2 regions of the Vibrio sp. RC586 genome follow, and region 2 is predicted to be linked to the other one. Evidence: predicted binding sites of a transcription regulator. Region 2 holds the regulator's gene; the other holds the start of a gene.
What was found. The regulator PurR, encoded in region 2, represses purine synthesis genes. The targets are predictions, from matches to a motif close to TNANGNAAACGTTTNCNTNA.
Positions count from the first base shown of each region.

Region 1: VOA_RS12050 (inosine/guanosine kinase) is a predicted target of PurR. The motif match lies at 1,837-1,856, and genes of this name have one in related genera.

Region 1 is NZ_ADBD01000007.1:464,593-468,407, forward strand. It holds gene VOA_RS12055 (H-NS family histone-like protein) at 3-410, shown strand; gene VOA_RS12050 (inosine/guanosine kinase) at 457-1,761, opposite strand; gene mnmA (tRNA 2-thiouridine(34) synthase MnmA) at 2,026-3,141, shown strand; gene hflD (high frequency lysogenization protein HflD) at 3,164-3,781, shown strand.
Region 2 is NZ_ADBD01000013.1:219,986-223,800, forward strand. It holds gene torR (two-component system response regulator TorR) at 1-340, opposite strand, end outside; gene torD (molecular chaperone TorD) at 565-1,227, shown strand; gene purR (HTH-type transcriptional repressor PurR) at 1,605-2,615, shown strand; cyclic di-GMP riboswitch class I at 2,774-2,861, shown strand; gene VOA_RS04500 (TfoX/Sxy family DNA transformation protein) at 2,977-3,564, shown strand.

The sequences.
Region 1 (3,815 bases), on a different contig from region 2:
TAATGTCGGAAATCACTAAGACTTTATTAAATATTCGTAGCCTACGCGCGTATGCACGTGAACTGACTATTGAACAACTTGAAGAAGCTCTAGATAAATTAACTATCGTTGTTGAAGAGCGCAAAGACGCAGAAGCAGAAGAGATTGCTGCTCGTGCAGAACAAGAAGCAAAATTGGCAGCGATTGCTGAGCAAATTGCTAAAGATGGTATTGATCTAGAAGCGCTTATTTCTGCGCTTTCTGGCGAAACCAAAACTAAAGCAAAAAGCAAACGTGCTCCTCGCCCTGCAAAATACAAGTACATCGACACCAATGGTGAAGAAAAAACTTGGACAGGCCAAGGTCGCACTCCTTCAGTGATCCAAAAGGCGCTGGACGAAGGCAAATCTCTGGAAGAATTCTCTCTGTAATTCTAATAGCAGACCCAAATGATAAAGGCTCCCGAAGGAGCCTTTTTTATCTTTCCCAATATGCCTCTTCAAGGCTATCTTCACGCTCAGGTAGGCCCCGAGAAAGACGTGGAGAATGTTGGGCTAGTACCTCGTAGCTCGCACGATTTGAGTATTTACAAACTTGAGAAAAGGATGAATAAGTTAAAAATTCATGCTGGTGTTTGCTTGAATTAGGTACATTTTCTTTGTGGTATTTATTTGCAGCCATGTCATGCAACAAGGCGGATAATGCTGCATCCCCCGCACCATTGGTATTTTTTATCTTCTCCGGACCGCCCATATAAGGTGAAATATGTGAATAAACACGAATCGGGTTTATACAACTGTCTTTACGTGCTGGACGACTAAATTCATAGCGGTTAAATTCTGGGACCGATCCCGGTAATAAAGGTAATGACGTTTCACGCTTAGCCGAATCTTCGGTATATCCTGCCATAAATAATCCCACAGGACCTGCTGTACACAGTACTAAATCAACCCAATCTAACGCTTTATCAGACGCCGCCAACGGATCGCTTTCTCCGGTTAACGCTAATGCTTCATCTTCATTCATTGCTACCACAGTGACATGATCACGTAAAAAGTCTTGCCAGAATTTAGGATCATCCTGAATAACAAATTTTGTTCCTAGAGTTAATACCACTGGAACATCATATTTTTTTGCATATTCAATTGCGCGCATCGTTGCTTCCGGCATAGGGTCGCCTTCTTTACAACGAACTAAATAAGCCGTAATAACTAATGCTGAAGCACTAGCAAATATTTTTTCTGGAATACTGTCTGGTTGTAATTGGTTCATTTGCCCTTCGCTGATTGCGAAAGTGCGTTCACCATCTTCAGTAATCAGAGCGAAGCAACGGCCGATTGCACCTTCTACACCTTGTAAATAATTGAGATCCATACGGCTAGAAGTGTTGCACAGATAACGATAGCCATAGCTACCAATCTTAATATCTTGGCTCATTACACCCAGTAGCGTTGAGCGGTCATCGGCTAATACTGAATAATTGTGCAGCGTATTCCCTATCGTCCCACCTGCGTATTCATTAGTAATTAAACGCTGATCTTTTAATTCGTTATATAAAGCTTCAGCCGCTTGATCATCGATCACTAATGAGTGTCCCTTACTCAGACCGTAACGCTCGATCAAATCTGAATCCACCTTGGCCTCAATATCCACCAACGTTTGATCAATACCGATAATATGAGTGCGCGACATCTTCTTATTTTCTTGCGCTTGAATCACGAGAGGATCACGCGCGTGAACCGGAAAATAATGCTTAGATTTGCGTTGGCCAGGAAATTTCATAAGGGTTACTTGGGTTCAAGGATGAAAGGAGCGCCGATTCTACCGCGCACCTTTTAGTGCAGCAACAAAGGAAAAAATAGCAAACGTTTGCATTGTGAGGATTTTATTTCACACCCTATCTTTAGCGTTTGGAGCGCAAGTGATTCAATGATTTAGCAACATTTGACTGAAGTCAGATGAAGTGTGATTAGTGTCTCGGATCTGTCCTCGAAAAATTCTTTCTGTTAGAATCCCCGTCCAAGTTCATCAAGTGGTAGATAAGTGATGTCTGTAGAGCACAGTGCAAACAGCCAAAAGAAAGTAATTGTCGGCATGTCTGGAGGGGTTGATTCCTCTGTTTCAGCCTATCTTCTCAAGCAACAGGGTTACCAAGTGGAAGGCCTGTTTATGAAAAACTGGGAAGAAGACGATAACGAAGAGTATTGTACTGCGGCAGAAGATTTAGCCGATGCTCAGGCTGTATGTGACAAACTCGGCATTCCTCTGCATACCATTAACTTTGCCGCCGAATATTGGGACAACGTATTTGAGTACTTCCTTGCCGAATATAAAGCAGGCCGTACCCCTAACCCAGATATTCTGTGTAATAAAGAAATCAAATTCAAAGCCTTCTTAGAATTTGCCGATGAAGTGCTGGATGCGGATTACATCGCCATGGGTCACTATGTTCGTCGTACTTTCCCGCAAAATGGCGAAAAGCCACAAATGCTGCGTGGGTTGGACAACAATAAAGACCAGAGCTACTTCCTTTATACTCTGAGCCATGAACAAGTAACGCGTAGCCTATTCCCTGTTGGCGATCTCGAAAAACCAGAAGTACGCCGCATTGCGGAAGAACAAGGTTTAATCACGGCGAAGAAGAAAGATTCTACCGGCATCTGTTTTATCGGTGAGCGCAAATTTACTGACTTCTTATCTCGCTATTTGCCAGCCCAACCGGGTAAAATCGAAACCCCTGAAGGGAAAGTGATTGGTGAGCACCAAGGCTTGATGTACCACACACTCGGACAACGTAAAGGTCTGCACATTGGTGGTATGAAAGAGAGCAATGAACAGCCATGGTATGTGGCGGATAAAGATTTAAAACGCAATGTGCTGATTGCTGTACAAGGCGCAGATCATCCACTGCTCAAATCTCATGGCTTGGTCGCTGCGCAACTGCATTGGGTTGACCGCACGCCAATCACTGAACCTTTACGTTGCAGCGTGAAAACTCGTTATCGTCAAAGTGACATCGCTTGTACCATCATTCCACTCAGTAATGATCGAATTAAAGTGATGTTTGACGATCCGCAAGTGGCTGTAACGCCAGGACAATCCGCCGTGTTTTATCAAGGTGAAATCTGCCTTGGTGGCGGCATTATTGAAGAGCGCATTTAGAGTCAATTTTTAGGAGATTTACGTGGCTAACGCAATTTACGACCGTACCATCGCTTTCGCTGGCATTTGTCAGGCTGTGGCACTTGTACAACAAGTTGCCAAAAATGGTTACTGTGATTCTGATGCGTTTGAAACTTCGCTCAAAGCCATTACGTGTACTAATCCAAGTAATACACTGGAAGTTTTCGGCCACGAAAGTCAGCTCAAGCTCGGTTTGGAGTGCTTGGTCAAAGGTATTGACAGCACTCCGACGGGTAGCGAAATCACTCGTTATCTGATTAGCCTAATGGCGCTTGAACGTAAGTTAAGTGGCCGCCGCGATGCCATGAGTCAACTTGGCGACCGCATTCAAATGATTGAGCGTCAGCTTGAACATTTTGACTTATTCGATGATCAAATGATCAGCAACCTCGCCAGTATCTACCTTGATGTGGTAAGCCCGATCGGCCCGCGTATTCAAGTCACTGGCACACCATCCGTATTACAGCAAACTGCTAACCAACACAAAGTGCGCGCCCTACTTCTATCTGGGATCCGCTGCGCCGTATTGTGGCGTCAGGTTGGTGGACGCCGTCGTCACCTGATTTTCGGTCGTAAAAAGATGATCGAACAGGCGCAGCTTTTATTAGCGCGAATCTAAATGATGACAACCCACTCGAATTACTCACACCTTT
Region 2 (3,815 bases):
TAACTCGCACTTGCAGCTCACGTAAATCAACGGGTTTTGTGACATAGTCGTCTGCCCCCATTTCAAGGCCAACGATTTTGTCGATACTGTCTGTGCGTCCTGTCACTAAAATAATGCCAATCTCCGATTGGCCGCGTAGTTCTCGCGTCAATAGCAAACCATCTTCACCGGGCAAATTAATGTCCAGCAACACCAGATCAATATCATTGAGTTCTAGTGCTTCTCTCATTTGCGCTCCGCTTTCCGCCTGTGTGACTTGGTAGCCTTCGTTTTGAAAGTAACCACTCAACTTACTGCGGGTAACGAGATCGTCTTCAACCACAAGTACGTGATAGCTCATAATGCACCATTTTAAATAACTGGATTTATCGCAGGGTTATTCTATTCATATTTATTAATATTTCGAGAAAAATCGTGAGAAACATCACTTTTTCTTGATGCAACTCAAGCCCCACTCAGCACATTCACAACTCATTTGCATCTTTTCACAAATAGACATGTTCAGCATGATAGCTGTTCATTTTTATGGTTTAGACTAAGAGCCAACCGATTGGGAGTGCAAAAATGATACAAGAACTGAAAATCCTCAATGAAAAACGCGCAGAAGTCTATTGGTGGTTGTCGAGCCTATTTATTAAAGAGCTGACTGAACAAGATCTCGCACACTACCATTCAGCGGAAATCCGCACATTTTTGACTGGACTCGCGGCAGAAGAAAGCCTAACCACAGATGTGAAAAGTTTGATAGAAGCGCTGAATCGTTTGCAAGATAGAACCGATGCTCAGCTTGAACTTGCTGCGGATTTCTGTGATTTATTTTTGAAGTCCGATCGTGATTCAGCTCTACCTTACGCATCTGTCTACACGGATAAAGGGCTACTAAACGGTAAACCCGCACAAAAAATGCGCGAGCTTCTCGCCACGCAAGGCGTTAAGGTGGCTCAAAACCTCAATGAACCCGCCGACCATCTCGCAATTCAGCTCGATTTTTTGGCTCACCTTGCCATTAGTGCTAATCAAAATGAACAGGCTGCGGACTTGGATAACGCATCGAAAGCACAAGCTGAATTTATCGAACAACACTTACTCAACTGGTTACCCACCTTTGTTGAGCGTTGCACTCAATTTGATGACTTTGGACTTTACGCAGCCGTTGCTCGTTTAACATTGGCATTCGTGAGACAAGACAAAGATTACCTTCAAGAGCTGAATACGAATATCGAATAAGTGTCTTGTCACTCTCTTACTTAAGGTTGCCGTTCAACACCAAACTGACTCTTTGGCACAGTAAATAGAGTTTGCCTAGACGAATTGATCGCGAAATAACTTAAAGTTTGATGAATGAATTTCGTTGCGGTGAACAGATTTGCAGTCTAAAATCCACCCGCAAACGATAAAAAACGAATAAAAATATAAACCGCTAATTTTTGGCGGTTTTTGTATTTTTATTACTTTAGGCATTGTGATTGAAGCGCTTTACGTACGGCCTAGTACCGCTCATTGCTGCACAGAGTGTGAAGATTCGCTCAGTCTCGCCTTACTTCTGCTGATTTAATTAACCAATAATATTCGCTGGCATCAGCAGTCATCGACAGGAACACTCTATGGCTACGATTAAAGATGTGGCACGCCTTGCTGGCGTGTCAACGACTACCGTCTCTCACGTCATTAACAAAACTCGTTTTGTGGCTGAAACCACACAGGAGAAAGTGCAAGAAGCGGTTAAACAGCTCAACTATGCTCCTAGCGCTGTTGCACGGAGCTTGAAATGTAACACCACTCGCACCATCGGCATGTTAGTGACGCAATCCACTAACTTGTTCTTCTCTGAAGTGATTGATGGCGTAGAAAGCTACTGTTATCGCCAAGGTTACACTCTGATCTTGTGTAACACAGGCGGCATCTATGAAAAGCAACGTGATTACATTCGCATGTTGGCTGAAAAACGGGTTGATGGCATTTTGGTCATGTGTTCAGACTTGACCCAAGAGCTACAAGAGATGCTGGATGCACACAAAGACATTCCAAAAGTAATCATGGATTGGGGTCCAGAAACCTCACACGCTGATAAAATCATCGACAATTCAGAAGAAGGTGGTTACTTGGCTACCAAATACCTGACTGACCGTGGTCATACTGATATTGCATGCTTAAGCGGTCACTTTGTTAAAGCAGCATGCCAAGAGCGTATTCAAGGCTTCCGCCGTGCTATGGCTGAGGCAAAATTGCCGGTTAATGAAGATTGGATTTTAGAAGGCAACTTTGAGTGTGATACGGCGGTGCTAGCTGCCGATAAAATCCTTGCTATGGATAAGCGTCCAACTGCGGTGTTTTGTTTCAACGATACTATGGCACTTGGTTTGATGAGCCGTCTGCAACAAAAAGGCATCCGTGTACCTGAAGACATTTCCGTGATTGGCTACGACAACATTGAATTAGCGGAATATTTCTCACCACCGCTGACTACCGTACACCAACCGAAACGTCGTGTCGGGAAAAACGCCTTTGAAATTTTGTTAGAGCGCATCAAGGATAAAGAACACGAACGTCGAATTTTCGAAATGCATCCTGAAATTGTCGAGCGCGACACAGTGAAAGACTTGACAAAAAACTAACTTTCTTGACAATTCATGACGCCTATATTTGAAAGCTTGTCACATAAATTTGACAAAACCTATGTAGCATAGGTATTAATAACTTAGCTTATTCTCACATTTGAAATACCAAGTTGTGAGAATAAGCCAAGATTGGTTAATTTTTATCAGGAAAAATGTCACGCACAGGGCAAACCATTTGAAAAAGTGGGACGCAAAGCCTCCGGCCTAAACCAAAAGTTTATGGTAGGTAGCGGGGTTACCGATGGCAAAAAATGCATACACTATGTTGACTCATCATTGACATGGCCGATGCATGCATTTGCTAATTTTCTCGGACCTGATTTGGTGGCGTATGTAACAATACTCCGAGACTAACAGCATGAATAAACCAGTATTAAAAGATTCAATGCGGCTCTTTGAGCAGCTAGGACGTGTGAAATCTCGTTCAATGTTTGGTGGCTTTGGTATTTTCGTCGACGAAACTATGTTTGCGCTTGTGGTTAATGAAACGCTGCACATCCGTGCGGACGATGCCACAATCGAAAAATTCAAACTACAAGGTTATGAACCTTACGTTTATAAGAAACGTGGCTTTCCTGTCGTAACTAAGTACTACGCTTTACCTGAAGATTGTTGGAGCAATCCAACCTCCATCTTAACTGAAGCTCGCGCTGCACTTGAAGTCGCTAAGGCAGAGCGTGAAACGCAAGCTCAAGCAAAACCTGAGCGCTTAAAAGATCTGCCTAACTTACGCTTGGCAACCGAAAGGATGCTCAAAAAAGCAGGGATTGAGAATGTTGAATCACTACACTCTCATGGTGCTGTTGAAGCGTATAAAGCGATTCAGCGTACTCACTCAGCAGAAGTTAGCTTAGAGTTGCTATGGGCTCTAGAAGGTGCGATTGAAGGTAAGCATTGGTCAGTGATCCCACAAAATCGTCGTGATGAACTCTTGAGGCACCTCTAACCTACTGTTTTAGGTTCATAATCACGTCAAGATTTAGGTGTGAACACACCAAGACATACGTACATATAACGTGTCCATCTGGGCACGTTATTTTTTGAAAGAAATCCTGCTCTTCCCCTTTCTTTATTCTTAGAGTCTCAGCAATCACGCCTAATTTGGCGAGTTTGAACTCAGTGAGTATGTGTGTATTCATTCCTGAGGCTGTTAGGTATTGGCTACGCTGACTTGCTGCCAACCTGCAACTCCAAATA